Regions from separate parts of the Acinetobacter sp. LUNF3 genome, predicted to be linked through region 3. Evidence: predicted binding sites of a transcription regulator. Region 3 holds the regulator's gene; each other region holds the start of a gene.
What was found. Region 3 encodes PhoB, which activates phosphate uptake and scavenging genes when phosphate is short. Its sites were predicted from a motif close to TGTCATNAANCTGTCATAA; they were not measured.
Positions count from the first base shown of each region.

Region 1: a site for PhoB is predicted at 3,795-3,813, ahead of MN200_RS05175 (inorganic phosphate transporter). Genes of this name have one in related genera too.
Region 2: a site for PhoB is predicted at 2,243-2,261, ahead of MN200_RS10950 (NAD(+) kinase). Genes of this name have one in related genera too.

Region 1 is NZ_CP093968.1:1,059,778-1,065,347, forward strand. Features, by position in the region: gene metH (methionine synthase) at 1-3,432, opposite strand, end outside; gene MN200_RS05175 (inorganic phosphate transporter) at 3,860-5,479, shown strand; gene MN200_RS05180 (hypothetical protein) at 5,567-5,570, opposite strand, start outside.
Region 2 is NZ_CP093968.1:2,249,108-2,254,677, forward strand. Features, by position in the region: gene MN200_RS10940 (glycosyl transferase family protein) at 1-314, shown strand, start outside; partial or broken gene MN200_RS16685 (hypothetical protein) at 343-765, opposite strand; gene MN200_RS10945 (DUF1315 family protein) at 970-1,236, opposite strand; gene MN200_RS10950 (NAD(+) kinase) at 1,240-2,178, opposite strand; gene mrcB (penicillin-binding protein 1B) at 2,332-4,728, shown strand; gene MN200_RS10960 (tetratricopeptide repeat protein) at 4,750-5,298, shown strand; gene MN200_RS10965 (NUDIX domain-containing protein) at 5,311-5,570, opposite strand, start outside.
Region 3 is NZ_CP093968.1:3,202,031-3,207,600, reverse strand. Features, by position in the region: gene MN200_RS15675 (sulfurtransferase) at 1-463, shown strand, start outside; gene asd (archaetidylserine decarboxylase) at 460-1,311, shown strand; gene phoR (phosphate regulon sensor histidine kinase PhoR) at 1,410-2,768, opposite strand; gene phoB (phosphate regulon transcriptional regulator PhoB) at 2,778-3,488, opposite strand; gene MN200_RS15655 (TetR family transcriptional regulator) at 3,703-4,401, opposite strand; gene MN200_RS15650 (SDR family NAD(P)-dependent oxidoreductase) at 4,605-5,444, shown strand; gene MN200_RS15645 (MATE family efflux transporter) at 5,543-5,570, opposite strand, start outside.

The DNA.
Region 1 (5,570 bases), 1.2 Mb from region 3:
AGGGCAAGCAGGGTAGCCAGGTGCAGGACGGATACCGACATATTTCTCTTTAATCAGCTCTTCATTGTTCAGCGTTTCATCAGCTTTATAGCCCCAGAACTCTTTACGAATACGCTCGTGTAAGTGCTCGGCAAAAGCTTCAGCAAAACGGTCTGCCAATGACTGCACTAAAATCGCAGAGTAGTCATCACCTTTGGCTTTATATTCGTTTGCCAACTCTTCCGCACCGAAAATCGATACAGTGAAGCCGCCCAAATAATCTTGCTGAGTCGTTGACGGCTTAATGTAGTCCGCCAATGACAAGTTTGGTTTGCCTGTTACTTTGTCAGACTGCTGACGTAGGTGCTCAAAAGTATGAGTAACGGTTTGACCTGCTTCATCAAACACACTCACGCTATCTGCACCTGTACGTTGTGCAGGGTATAAACCAAACACTGCACGCGCATCGAAACGATTACTCTCGATAATGTCTTTCAACATGATTTGCGCTTGATTGTACAAATCAGTCGCTGCTTCCCCCACCACTTCATCTTCTAAGATTTTCGGGAATTTACCCGCCAAGCTCCAAGAGATAAAGAACGGTGTCCAGTCAAAATATTCAACCAGCGTTGCCAAAGGATAGTTGGTGATGACTTGCGTACCCAAAGCATTTGGCTTTGGTGGCACATAGTTGTCATCAATCTTAAAGCCATTTTCAACAGATTCCGCATAGCCTAGCTTCGCTGCTTTCGGTTGCTTGTTGGCTAAACGCTCACGGATTTTGGCATATTCAGCACGATGCTCGGCAATAAAGTTGCCACGCATTTCTTTAGACAGCAGGGTGGTTGCCACACCGACAGCACGTGAAGCATCAGCCACATAAATCACGGCATCATTTGAATATTGCGGATCAATTTTAACTGCAGTATGCGCTTTAGAAGTGGTCGCACCACCAATCAACAATGGAATGTTGAAGCCTTTGCGTTGCATTTCTTTGGCAACAAATACCATTTCATCTAAAGATGGGGTAATCAAACCCGATAAACCAATGATGTCACATTTCTCATCAATCGCGGTTTGTAGGATCTTCTCGGCAGGCACCATCACACCAAGGTCAACAATGTCGTAACCATTACAACCCAAGACCACGCCCACGATATTCTTACCAATATCATGTACATCGCCTTTTACCGTTGCCATTAACACACGACCTTTGGATTGTGCATTGCCTTTTTCAGCTTCAATGTACGGGTTCAGCCATGCCACGGCTTGTTTCATTACACGCGCAGATTTCACCACTTGTGGTAGAAACATTTTACCCGAACCGAATAAATCACCGACCACGTTCATACCATCCATCAATGCGCCTTCAATCACATCGAGTGGACGGTTGGCTTTTAAACGCGCTTCTTCAGTATCTTCATCAATATACGTAGTGATACCTTTAACTAAGGCATATTCAAGACGTTTTTCTACAGACTCATTGCGCCATTCAAGGTTTTCGGCTTCGCGTTGCGCGCCACTATGACCACGGAACTTTTCCGCGACTTCAAGCAGTTTTTCTGTAGCGTTTTGACCTGATTCACCTTGGTTTTGATTCAGAATAACGTCTTCAACCGCATCTTTTAGTTCTTTTGGAATATCATCATAAATTGCCATTTGACCAGCGTTCACGATGCCCATGGTCATGCCTTGTTTGATGGCATGATAAAGGAATACCGAGTGAATCGCTTCACGCACAGGCTCATTACCACGGAAAGAGAACGAAACGTTAGAGACACCGCCTGAAATCATGGCATGTGGTAAGTTCTGTTTAATCCAACCTGTGGCTTCAATAAAGTCTACGCCGTAGTTATTGTGTTCTTCGATACCTGTAGCAACCGCAAACACGTTCGGGTCAAAAATAATATCTTCAGCAGGGAAGCCAACATCATTGACCAAAACATCATAAGAACGTTTACAGATTTCACGTTTGCGTGCAGCAGTATCAGCCTGACCTGTTTCATCAAAGGCCATGACAATGATCGCAGCACCGTACTGACGGCATAAACGCGCTTTTTCGACAAACTCGTCATAACCTTCTTTTAAGGAAATCGAGTTGACGACTGGCTTACCTTGTACGCATTTCAAACCAGCTTCAATGATTTCCCATTTTGATGAGTCAATCATGATTGGCACACGAGAAATATCAGGCTCAGATGCAACCAGATTCAGGAAATGCACCATCGCATTTTGCGAATCGAGCATCCCTTCATCCATGTTAATGTCGATGATTTGTGCACCAGCTTCAACTTGTTGTTGTGCAACTTCTAAAGCTTCAGCAAACTTTTCTTCACGGATGAGACGTAGGAATTTTTTTGAGCCTGTGACGTTGGTACGTTCACCGACGTTCACGAATAGCGAATCATCATAAATGTTAAACGGTTCTAAACCACTTAAACGGCAGGCAGGTTTGGTTTCTGGCACCTGACGTGGCTGAATGTCTTTCACTGCATTGTAAATTGCACGGATATGATCAGGCGTTGTACCACAGCAACCACCGGTAATATTGATCAAACCACTTTCTGCAAATTCTTTAATGAAGGCTGCGGTTTGCTCTGGAGTTTCATCATACTCACCGAAGGCATTCGGCAAACCAGCGTTTGGATGTGCAGAGACAAAAGTATCAGCGACATCAGCAATGGTTTTTACATGTGGGCGCATCGCGTCTGCACCCAAGGCACAGTTAAAACCGATTGAGAGTAAATCACCATGACGTACTGAGTTCCAGAACGCTTCAGCAGTTTGGCCTGTTAAGGTACGACCTGAAGCATCGGTAATGGTGCCTGAAATCATCAACGGCAGTTCATGACCGATTTGTTTGAATACTTCTTTGACTGCAAAGATCGCGGCTTTACAGTTCAAGGTATCAAACACAGTTTCGATCAAAAGAATGTCTGCACCACCTTCAATCAAGGCGTGGGCAGCTTCAATATAATTTTCTTTTAATTCATCAAATGTAATATTACGGAATGCAGGGTCGTTAACATTCGGTGAAATCGAACAGGTACGTGAGGTAGGGCCAAGTACGCCTGCAACAAAACGCGGTTTCTCTGGGGTTGAATATTTGTCACATGCCGCACGTGCTAGACGAGCTGCTTCACGGTTAATCTCGGGAACAAGGTCTTCCATGTGATAGTCTGACATTGAAACACGTGTGCCGTTAAAGCTGTTGGTTTCAATAATGTCTGCACCTGCATCAAGGTAGGCTTCATGGATGCCTTGAATAATTTGCGGCTGAGTCAGTACCAATAGGTCATTGTTACCTTTGAGGTCAGAAGCCCAATCTACAAAGCGTTCGCCACGATAATCTTCTTCTTCGAGCTTGTGACGCTGAATCATGGTACCCATCGCACCATCGATAATAAGGATGCGCTCGGCAAGAAGTGCTTTTAAGGTGGCAAGTGTAGACATTCAAAACTCACAAACAGGTTTTCAAAACGTGCAATATTTTAGCAGAAAAGCAGGTTGATTGATGCCTAATTCAAGTGGTATTGGCTATATGGCAAATAAAAAAGGCTGATTTAGCTTTAGTTTTCACGAAAGTGAAATATAGACCCGCTATGTTAATAGATCAGAATAAATAGAGATGAAAAAATATTGATTAGAGCAGATTGTTACAGACAGCACAGCCAAATGTAAGAAAATAATTCAGCGTAATCCGCACCGAAAAATTAAATTTTGAGCCGGCACAGTGCGTTCAAGGCCTATAGGTGATTTACTGCTGATCTAAAATAAGCCAATTATGAAAAAATTGGCTTCATGTGACACGCATTTGTCATATAATTGTCACAATTAAATTGAACAATAGGGGATATTGATATCCTCTTTAGCCGTCTGCATGAATTCTAATATTCCTCCCGTCCAAGATCAGGTGCACGTGACACAGGTCAAGTCGACGAATGTGCACGTACCTACACCGAAATTTTTTATGCCGGTGTTTTTAACGGTCATTATTTCAACGCTAATTTATATTGGCTTTCAGCTTTCTGCTGACTTATCGCATGTTCCTGCACTGAATCTTTACTCTTTAATCCTTTTAGCAACGGCATTGTTCATTGCTTTGGGTTTTGAGTTTGTAAATGGCTTTCACGATACTGCCAATGCGGTTGCAACGGTCATTTATACCAATGCACTGTCTGCGCCTGTTGCGGTGATGTGGGCAGGTTTCTGTAACTTTCTTGGGGTTATGGTCGCAAGTGGTGCAGTGGCTTACGGTATTATTGCGTTGCTGCCCGTTGAGTTGATTATGAATGTCAGCTCAGGCGCAGGTTTTGCCATGGTGTTTGCCATGTTGATTGCTGCGATTTTGTGGAATTTGGGTACATGGTTCTTGGGTATTCCAGCATCGAGTTCACACACTTTGATCGGTTCGATCTTGGGTGTGGGCATCATGAACTACTTGATGCATTCAGGCAGTGGTGCTTCAGGTGTTGATATGGATCAGGTGATTAAAGTCGGTAAAGCTTTACTGTTTTCACCCATGATCGGTTTTGCTTTTGCAGCAGTGTTATTCTTATTGGTGAAAAAAATCTTTAAGAAACAACTGGAACTGTTCCAACCACCTGAAGGCAACAAACCACCACCTCCACTGATTCGTGCCATTTTGATTTTTACTTGCACAGGTGTAAGTTTTGCTCACGGTTCAAATGATGGTCAAAAAGGTATGGGTCTAATCATGCTGATTTTGATTGGTATCGTGCCTTTGGCTTATTCTTTAAATAAGAATTTAGATTCACAGCATATTCAGTCATTTGCTCAACTTTCAGGTCAAACTGCGGCTGTGATTTATTCGAATCATAACGATATTGCAGATGAAAAAGCCCGTACGGTGATCACGCAATATATTCAAACGAAAGAAATGACCCCAGAAGTCGTACCTGCTTTAGCAAGTTTGACAGATCATTTGGGTGAGCGTGTTGGCCATTATGGAGATCTTAAAGATATTCCTGAAGCTGAAGTTTCTGCACTACGTAATGACATGTACTTAAGCACGACAGCATTCAAACGTTTGGATAAAGCGGATCAATTGCCAGCGATGTCGGAAGCGGGCAAAAAGACAGTAAAAGAATATCGTAGTAACCTTGATTCATTCTTACAGTACATCCCAACATGGGTGAAAGTGGCTGTAGCATTGGCTTTAGGTCTAGGTACGATGGTCGGTTGGAAGCGTATTGTCGTGACTGTAGGTGAGCGTATTGGTAAAAACCATATGACCTATGGCCAAGGCATGTCAGCAGAATTGGTGGCGATGACCACGATTGCAGCCGCTGATGGCTTTGGTATGCCCGTATCGACCACACACGTCTTGAACTCTGCGGTAGCAGGGACCATGGTGGCAAACAAGTCTGGTCTGAACTTTGCAACAGTAAGAACCATTCTTTCGGCTTGGATCTTTACCTTGCCAGCAACGATCTGTTTATCTGGTGGTTTGTTCTGGTTGTTTCTACAGTTCGTTTAATCAGATGTGTAAAAACCAATGATAAAAAACGCTACCTTATGTAGCGTTTTTTTAGCTCTGTATTTTATGAACGATGCTGTTCATATTTTAC
Region 2 (5,570 bases), 950 kb from region 3:
AAAATAGTGCAGTCATTAAAGGTGAAGGCGGTGAATTTGAACGTAACCCAGATGCCAAAACACTGATCTGCGGCATTAAAAATGGTGAACTCTACGAACATGAGCTACCCAAACTGACCGACAACCGAAGCCCAATTGAAGAAGAGTTAGATTTGGCTGAGTTCAAAGCAGTTTGGCTGGGTGAAAAACAGCATGAGTATGGTGAAATGGCAGTGACTGAAACTATTGGCATTGCACTATATACCATGGGGGTCTGCGATACATATAACGATGCCATGCAACAGGCCAAGCAGCTTTGGCACACTCGTTTCTAAGCATAAAGGACAAACAAAAGCGTGAACGTTATTCGTCACGCTTTTCGATCCAGTAAAAGTCGGCCCAGTAAGGATAATGCTTTCCTGAAGAATGAATATTTCTGAGTATCAACTGATCATCAATATGGACCTCAATTTTTTGGGATTAATAAGTACCAGATAAATAAACATTTTTTATTGTCCAATGAGGTTTGAACAATAGAGTTGATGACTTTTTATCTTTTTTGATACTTAGCCTGCATGGGCGTTATAGATGTTTATCCCAATCAATAACATCGGATAACCATCATTTTTCATTGATGTGTATTGTGTGACGGCATTTTGAAAATTTTGACTCGGTAACACAGAAACATCTAATAAACATTCAATTTTTCTTGCATCAGTTGCTGTCTCAGCAAATATAGCTAAATTCTAAAAACACTAGCACATGGAAACATCTGTAAAACCTCATTTCCTATGGTTTTAGGTGTGATAATAAATTAAGTATTCAGCTATACATTGATCGAAATTGCAGTAATGAAGAATAAACTGAGTCGAGTGAGCTTTATTATTTTATAAGCATAAGGATTGAAAAAGTTTGAAGGTTATTCTTTTAAATTGAGTTGTTGAATCACCAAGCATCTCTTGCTAAGCGATTCAACGTCTTTTTAATCAATTAAATAAAGCGAATAGGTTTAAATTCTGGTTCAGGAACATGAGAATCACACTCCTCACCTTCCTCTTTGTGCCCTTTATCGATATAGCCAGTACGTTCTTTTTCAGGAGTATTCTGATGCTCCCAAGCAATAACGGCTTGCATACAAGTTTGACGTTGTTCAGCAGTCAACGCAACGCCATTTGGCCATTTACCAATTTCTACAGCTGTTTTTAAACGCTCAACAATATCAGCATCTAAAATAGAAAGCATCTGTTCAATATTCATGATTTAATCCTGTTGAAAAGAGTCAAAATCTTGGTTCCACCCAAGTTTAGTTCGGCATGACATATAAAAATCATAACCCGGTGGATGTAATAAATTCAGTTTAAAGGGGTGCTTACGAATATGTAAGCTGTCTCCCACATTGAGCGAAACACTGTGTTGACCATCGGCACTGACCATCGGCAAGACACGGTTTTCACGAATCAGAAGCTTAATTTCACTGTGTCCACCCACCACAATCGGGCGTGAAGACAAGGTATGCGGATGCATCGGTACCAAAGCAATCGCATCCATCCCCGGATGCACGATTGGGCCACCACCTGACAACGAATAGGCTGTTGAACCCGTAGGCGTCGATACAATCAAACCATCACTGTGTTGACGGTAGACATATTGACCATCGATATTCAGTTCGAAGTCAATCATATGCACCGACTTGCCCGAGTGTAGTACCACATCGTTTAGCGCAATCGCATCATAAATCGTCTCGCCCTTTGAGCGAATTTCCATTTCCAATAAGAAACGACGATCTAACTGAAACTCACCTTTTAAAACTTGATCGAGCTTAAAAATCACTTCAGTCGGCTTAATATCGGTTAAAAAACCCAAACGCCCTCGGTTTACACCCATTACAGGAGTATTGAATTTGACCAAGGCACGTGCAGCATGCAGAAGTGAGCCATCCCCGCCCACCACAATCACCAAATCGACCACTTCACCCAGAAGTGCACGACTCACCGTTTGTGTATTTTTATAAGGAACCAGTTCAGCGGTTTGCGCATCAAAAACGGGATGTAACCCTAAGCTGAGTAGATGATCATGAATAAGACATAAGGTTTCGACAACTGAAGACTTATCTGGACGTCCAATTAAGCCTATGTTTCGAAATGTTTTATGTGAAATTTGCACCTGCAACATCGCTCCGCTACGATTCCCGCCTATCATAACATTATTTATTTAAATTGATTCAAAAACTAAAGTGACTGCTGCTACACACGGAATTGTCTCTATATTTCAGTTTGTTCACAGTTTAATTATTGCAAATTAGCGAAAAGCTTCGCATGATTAGCACAATTTCTCAGGATCTTATTCGTATTTATGAAGTCAGAACGTGGCATAGGTTTAATTGCACTGATCTTCTGCATCTTAGTCATTGCAGCATTCTTGGTGTTTAGTATTTATTTAATAAGACTCGACTCCGTTGTACGTGACAAGTTTGAAGGCAAGCGCTGGGACATTCCTGCGAAGGTATTCGCACGCCCACTCGAAGTGTATACCAATGCCCCTGTCAATCAGGCTGACTTCACTCAAGAGTTAAAACTTTTGGGCTATAAGTCCTCGGAAAACTATACCAAATCAGGGAACTTTGTCAGTTCTGGCAATGAGCTATATGTACACACTCGTGGCTTTGACTTCGGTGATAGTGTAGAGCCTGAACAAGTGCTTAAAGTTACCTTTGCTAATGAGCAAGTGGCTGAAGTCAGTGCAACTAAACCCTCATCTACAGGGATTGCACGTTTAGAGCCGATGCTGATTGGCGGGATTTATCCGCAGCATAATGAAGACCGTGTCCTAATTAAACTCGACAAAGTCCCTAAGCCCTTAATTGAAGCTTTAATTGCAACAGAAGATCGTAATTTCTATAGTCACCACGGCGTTTCAATTCGTGGTACGGCACGTGCGATTGTGAGTAATGTCACGGGTGGAAAACGTCAAGGTGGTTCAACACTGACCCAACAGTTGGTGAAAAACTTCTATCTCACCCCTGAAAAAACCATTAAGCGTAAAGTCAATGAAGCATTTATGGCTTTATTGGTCGAGTTTCACTATGACAAAGATGAAATTTTAGAAGCCTATCTCAATGAAGTGAACCTCGGTCAAAATGGCAACTATTCTATTAATGGCTATGGTTTAGCTTCGCAGTTTTACTTCGGCATGCCTTTGCGTGAGCTAAATATTGCGCAACAAGCTTATTTGGTGGGTCTAGTACAAGGTCCAACCTTATATAACCCTTGGCGTAACCCAGAAGCTGCGAAAAAGCGCCGTAATATTGTTTTAAACAATATGTTGGTCATGGGCTATCTGACCCAAGAACAATATGAAACTGAAACAGCTCGCCCTTTAAATGTGATTGCCAAACCAACTCTCGGCCCTTCACGTTTCCCAGATTTCTTAGACATTGTACGCCGTCAGTTACGTACCGAATACCAAGAAGGTGATTTGACCAACCAAGGTCTACGCATCTTTACAACGCTCGATCCAATTGCCCAAACCAAAATTCAAGATGCGTTTAAATCGACTGTTAGTCGCTTAAGCCGTGGCTCAAGCCGTCTGAAAGAGCTGCAAGGTGCGGTATTGGTTGCGCATCCTGAAAATGGTGAATTGGTTGCAGCGGTTGGTTCAACCCAAGACTTTACGGGTTTTAACCGTGCACTCGATGCCAAACGTCAAGTCGGTTCACTACTTAAACCTGTGATTTACCTCAGTGCGATTCAATCGGGACGTTACAACTGGGCCAGCCCAATTGAAGATAGCAGTATTAGTATTCAATCCAATGGTAAAGCATGGACACCCAAGAACTATAGCGGTGGCGAACATGGCGTTGTGCCGATGGTACAGGCACTGTCTAATTCATATAACTTGTCAGCAGTTCGCCTTGGTCAAGAGTTTGGTTTATCGACGTTTAGTAACCACCTAAAACGTTTTGGTGTGACCAGTAATATTCCAACCTATCCATCCATTTTCTTGGGTGCGGTGGACATGTCTCCGATGGAAATGCTCAGCATTTATGGCAACTTTGCCACAGGCGGTTTTAAGTATCCGACTAAATCCATTCGTACTGTTGTCGATCAAAATGGTCGCTTGCTGACCCGTTATGGTTTAAATGTCCAACAAACCATTGACCCTGCTTCTGCCTATGTCCTGAACTATGGTCTACAACAAGTGATGACCTCAGGTACAGGTCGTTCAGCTTATAACACTCTACCAAACTCACTTCAGCTTGCAGGCAAATCTGGAACCACCAATGACACCCGTGACTCATGGTTTGCAGGTTACTCGGGCAATTATGTTTCTGTGGTTTGGCTAGGTTTAGATGACAATAAACAAACTGGCTTAACAGGTTCTTCAGGTGCGTTGCCAGTGTGGACAAGTGTAATGAGCCAGCTGCGTCAAAAACCAGTCAACTTACGCCAACCGGATGATGTGCAATGGCATTGGATTGATCGTGGCACGGGTTATCTTGCCGCTCAAGGTTGTGAGGGTGCAATGTATATTCCCCTGTTGCGAAACACCGTACCACGCAAAGCAACCACATGTGGCTTACCGCATTATCAAGTTGAACCCACTTACAATCCTGAAACAGATGGTTACCAAGCTACACCTGAACAAGGCGACAGCATAGACAACTATATTCGTGAAAGTGAATCGAACATGCAGCGAAACTTAGAAGATGAGACGCAAGTCATTTCGAGTGGTAGCTATCAACCTGAATAAATAGGACGGATTTAAATTTTGATGTGGTTTAAACGTTTAAGTATCTTAGCAACCATCGTGGCTGTGGCAGGCTGTCAAAGCCTCCCACAGCCAGCTGAAAAAAAGATACCTGAAAAGGCGACACAGTCGGATAAAGAGCAGAAAACACCTTCAGGGGTCAAAATTCATCCTTATGATCGCGAAGAAATTCAACGTCAGAAGATTGTGATTCCTGAGCAGAAAAGCAAACAACAGTTTGATGATGGGCGACAGCTTCCTGCTTTTAAAAGTCTGATGCAAAAAACACAAACGGCCTATCGCCAAGGCCAGTGGAGTCAAGCACAAAGCTACGCCATGCAAGCACAGCGTTTAGCACCACAGTCGAGTGAGACCTTTTTGTATTTGGCTTTAATTGCTAATCAACAAAAACAACCTGCAAATGCGGAATCGCTTGCACGTCGCGGCTTGAGTTATGCTCAAAGCAATGCCATGAAAAAGCAGCTTTGGAGCATTATCTTAAAAGCAGGTCAAATGCAGAAGAATCAGAAAACCATTCAACAAGCCCAAACAGCAATCAAAAGTCTGTCTTAAAAGCACGCTCCGTTAGATGGAGCGCTGCCCTGCTATACCATAAGCACCATAACTTTGTGCTTTGGCTAAATCGGCTAACTGTAAGCCGCCGAGAGCAAAAATTGGGATATGAATCTCTTCTGCAATCAAACTGAACTGTTGCCAACCCAAAGTTTCACTATTGGGGTGGCTGAGTGTTTCAAGTACAGGGCTGAGTAAAAGAGCATCACAGCCAATTTCTTGTGCATGTTCAGCACTGCTACGGTCATGACAGGCCGCTATATAACGCTGCC
Region 3 (5,570 bases):
TTCTGAAGTGGAACAGTTTGAACCTGTCAGCGCCTTGGTACAGGTCGACCAAGCCAAAATACAGCAGTATCGAATTGAATATGCTGAGTTATTAGAGAAAGTTCAAAGCAGCCAAGTCCAACTCTGGGACTGCCGCACAGAAGACGAATATACCGGCCTGCGTCTTGCAGCGCGACGCGGCGGTCACATTCCAAATGCACTACATTTTGAATGGAGTACTGCCCTTAACCGTGAAAATCATTTAAGATTGCACCCTTTAGAACGCACGCAGCAACGCTTAGAACAATTGGGTTTTAACTTAAATGAACCTGTGGTGGTGTACTGTCAGTCACATCACCGTTCAGGACTGGCTTATATTTTAGGTCGTTTATTGGGTTGGAATATTCAGGCGTATGACGGTGCGTGGAGTGAATGGGGCAACCGCCTCGACAGTCCTATCATTACCGGAGAGATGCCGTCTTGAGCCTCACATCACGCTTAAAAAAACAAATTTTCATTCAAGCTCAACGTGTTGTACCCCAACATCAGTTATCACGTGTCGTGGGCAGAGTCGCAGCCAGCGAAAATCCGATTGTGAAAAATGCGGTCATCACTGCGTTTAAAGCGCAGTACGGCATTGATATGTCGATTGCTGAGCAGAGTAATGCACTGAAATTCAAGTCCTTTAATGAATTCTTTACCCGTGCATTAAAAGAGGGTGTGCGTGATATTGATACCGATGCGACCAGTATTGTATCGCCTGCGGACGGTGCGATTTCACAGTTGGGTCCCATTGTGGAAGGGGATATTTTCCAAGCCAAAGGGCAAAAATTCACCGTTGATAATTTAATTGCAGATCCGCAGTTGGCTGAACCGTTTAAAAATGGTCAGTTTGCAACGGTGTATTTATCGCCTAAAGATTATCACCGTGTGCATATGCCATTTGCAGGCACATTGACGGAAACCTTATATGTGCCGGGTGAATTGTTCTCGGTCAATCAAACCACTGCTGAAAACATTCCAGGCCTGTTTGCCCGCAATGAACGTATGGTTTGTTTATTTGATACGGAAATCGGCCGTATGGCCGTGGTTCTCGTTGGCGCCATGATTGTGGCGGGGATTGAAACTGTTGCGACAGGAAAAGTGAAGCCTACTGGCCGTTTAGAGCTAAATCAGCATGACTTGTTCTTGGACAAAGGTGCTGAACTCGGTCGTTTCTACCTAGGCTCAACCGCTGTGGTACTGTTTGAAAAAGACAAAATGACGTGGGATGCAGCCTTTAAAGCCAACTCGACTGTGGTGATGGGTGAAGCGATGGGACATACAGTTTAATCGTGTCAGCTCTAGGTCACCGTCCTTGTTAAACGGACGGTGAGAGACAAAAAAAGCACCGATATCGGTGCTTTTTTCATGCTTTTGAAGAAAGAGGCTTATTCAGGATTATAGGTGCGTTCTTTGGGGAAAATCACTTTAAAAATAGAGCCTTGATTTTCTTTGGATTCAATTTCTAAATGAGCTTGGTGTTGCATTAACACATGTTTCACAATTGCTAACCCTAAGCCTGTGCCACCCGTTTGTCGACTGCGCGCGCTGTCAACACGGTAGAAGCGTTCGGTTAAACGGGGCAAGTGCTTAGGATCAATACCGATACCAGTATCTTCCACGGTAAAATAAGCCTGTTCACCATTGTCATGCCAACCCATGGTCACCGTTCCGCCTTTCGGCGTGTATTTGATGGCATTGGTAATCAGGTTACTAAAAGCACTGGCTAATTCCATATCTGAACCGATTAAGTCGCAGTGACTGTCAATGTCGAGATTGAGCGTATGCCCATAATCAATATTATAGGCATGTGCATCGTCATAAAGTTGGTTCATTAAGCTAGGCATGTCAATGATTTGATTTTTAGCAATTTGCTTGTCATTTTCTAGGCGTGACAGTAAGAGCAAATCATTCACCAAGGCATTCATGCGTTTGGCCTGTGCTTGCATTTGGTCAAAGGCCCGCTTCCAACGTGGGTTGAGGTCTTCTTGGTCTGTAAAGGTTTCAATATAACCACTGAGTACCGTCAGTGGTGTACGTAGTTCATGTGAAATATTATCAACAAAGTCTTTACGCATTTGTTCGAGATTATGCATACGGGTCACGTCATAGGCGACCAGTAAGCGACTTTCTCCACCAAATCGGGTCATTTTGACTTGAACATAATGTTCATCAAAACTGGATGACTTCATTTTTAAGCCATCTGGTGCCGCATCAATATTATTGTAATAATCCACAAAACTCGGTTGGCGTAATAAAGTCAAAATATTACGGCCACGGTCATTTTGTTCGATGCCTAATAACCGTTCTGCGGCAGGGTTCCACCATTCAATTTGTTGCATGTCATCGATCAGCACCACGGCTTCTTGCAAAGCGACCAATGATGACTGCGCCCGATCAATCAACCCGACCATTTCCGCTTGTACAATCCGTTCTTGGCGCTGTGCCCGATAGACATTGAACAATAATGCTCCCCAAATGCCCCCAAGGTTGGGTGGAACTTCGTAGGGACGATTGGAAATCCAGTCATTGACCAAATACAAAGAGCGCATTTGCAGAATGAAAAAAACGGCAAAAGCAAAGGAGATACACGTCCAAAAATAACCGACGCCAAAGCCAATCAAGCTTGCAATCAGCAAGAAAAAGGCAAGGAGACGTAAGTCCTGTTTGGCAAAGCCCCATAAACTGCTGTATCGCGTTTTTTTATGCTCGCGCGCAAGTTCAGGGACCGGGTAGGGTTCATACATAAAACAAAATTAACCTAGGGCGATATCCGCACGTGTAGAGAATCGATAGCCTGTACCCCGAACTGTTTGCACAAAGCGATCCGCAGCATAAGGCTCAAGCACTTTACGTAAACGGCGAATATGCACGTCGATGGTACGGTCTTCAATATACACGTTTCCGCCCCAGACTTGGTCAAGAAGTTGTGCACGGGTGTAGGCACGTTCAGGATGAGTCATGAAGAAGGCCAGTAAACGATACTCAGTTGGCCCCATGTCGAGGAAATTATTGCCAAAGCTTACCCGTTGGCTGACAGGGTCTAAGATTAAGCCATTGGCATCAATTGATTTTTCACCACTGAGTGCGTTAGCGCGGCGTAAAACGGCTTTAATGCGTGAAACCAATTCACGGGTCGAAAACGGTTTGGTCATGTAGTCATCTGCACCAGCGTCCAGACCTTGTACTTTATGGTCTTCTTCACCACGTGCCGTGAGCATAATCACTGGAATTTCAGAGAGATTTTCATCGCGCTTGAGACGGCGACATAAGTCTACACCACTCACACCACCGGGCATCATCCAGTCGAGCAAGATCAAAGCAGGACGCTGATCCACAATCATTTGGTGGGCTTGTTTTGCATCTTCTGCTTGTAAGCATTGAAAGCCTGCCATATCCAACGAGGTGTGAATCATTTCTCGAATGGGAAGTTCATCATCGACGATTAAAATGTAGTCATCTTTCACAACGCAATATCCTATTGTAGGTAACGGCAGGCCGTTTTAATTTTATGACAGGCTTATTACAAAGATTAATTATGACAGTATCATTGCAAAAAACAGACGATTGATGAAATTTGCAAAAAAATGTGACAAAAAATCGTCATATTAGGATTCAAAATTAATGGAAGTTTAATCTAAATTGCATTCGGAAATGCCGATTGCATCCAACTGAAAAGCCTTAGACATCCAATTTTAACCGTGTATTCGGGTCTGAAAAGGTTTCTAGGAGTGAAATAAACACAATACGGCTGGAGGTTAACACTTCTTCAAAGGATTGTTTAAACCCACTGACCACCCAACGGATCGCAATTTGCGTAACATAGCCATTGAGGCCTGTGGCGACCAGCGAAATTTCTCGTTCGGAGCGGTTAATTTGCGGCATCATTAGCATCACAAAGGCTTGAATCATCCGGTCAAAACGGGTCATGGTTTCATGAATAGTGGCTTGGTTATGTAATTCTTGGACCAACATCGCATCGATATAAATAATACGCGCCATGCGGGGATTGTCTTTTAGTGTGGTGAGTAAAGCACGTAGTCCAGCATCAATCATTTTATGTGGATCAGATGAGGCTTGCATGATGGCTTGCATGACATTGTGCTGTAACTCATCGATCAGCTTTAAAAAAATGGTTTGAAACAGTTGCTCACTTTTTTTAAACGACTCATAAAAATAACGTTCAGTAAGTTTGGCTTCATTACAAATATCTTTCACCGTCACGGCAAAAAAGCCGTGAGTGCCGTAGGCTTCAATTCCTGCTTCAATCAGTTTTTCACGACGCAGCTGTTTACGCTCAGAAAGCGATAAGCCCTTGAATTGTCTTTCTTTGGTTTTATTGTTATCGCTGTTTTGTTGTACTGCTTCAGATGCCGTCATTAGATTTCATCGCCTTATTTGAAAGCCAAGGTTTTGCATAGTTTAGCAATAAACCACGACTCTACCTATGCGTAGGCTTTAATCTCTAGCTGGTTTTCATAGACTTTACACTTTTGGCTATTAAATTTATGACAATTGATATTGTCAATTATAAAAAAAGCATCTACAGTCGATGTACAAAGATAAAGGACAACCACAATCTCATGAAGAATTTTAAAAATAAAGTTGCGGCAATTACAGGTGCAGGATCGGGTATTGGCCAACAATTGGCACTTTTATTGGTCAAGGCGGGCTGTCATGTGTCATTGAGTGATGTCAATGAACAAGGGTTGGCGAAAACAGTTGAACTGCTACAAGGCACCAATGTACGTGTCACCACGAAAAAATTAGACGTCTCAGACCGTTTAGCAATGCAAACATGGGCTGAAGAAACCGTACAAAATCATGGTTCTGTGAATATGATTTTTAATAATGCTGGCGTTGCTTTGGGTTCAACCGTAGAAGGTGCATCCTATGAAGAGCTGGAATGGATCGTGGGGATTAATTTCTGGGGTGTGGTCTATGGCACCAAAGAGTTTTTGCCTTATATTAAAAAGACAGGCGATGGACATATCATCAATATTTCCAGTCTATTTGGTCTGACCGCTCAACCGACTCAATCTGCTTACAATGCCACTAAGTTTGCGGTGCGTGGCTTTACCGAGTCATTACGCCAAGAGTTAGATATGGAAAACTCTGGCGTGAGCGCATTGTGCGTGCATCCGGGTGGGATTCGAACCAATATTGCCAATGCTGCCAAAGTGAATGACAGCTTGCGTAGCATCGGGATGAACCCTGAGAAGTCTGCGCAAACCTTTGATAAATTATTACGCTGTCCACCTGAAGAAGCAGCGCGTCAAATTTTAGAGGCGGTACAAAAAGACAAGCGTCGTTTATTGATTGGCAATGATGCTAAAACGCTAGATTTGATTCAGCGCATCTTACCAACGGGCTACCAAAAAGTGACGGCTTTTGCGACCAAATTAAGCCAAAGAAAGTCTTAATGTCGTGATGTAAAAAAACCGCCTTGGCGGGTTTTTTTATGCTTAATTTTAAAGAGTGTTGTGATCAAAAACGTCTTCTATCAAATATCTATTTAGCTTTAAATGAGCGTTTCAATGGTCTTTTTC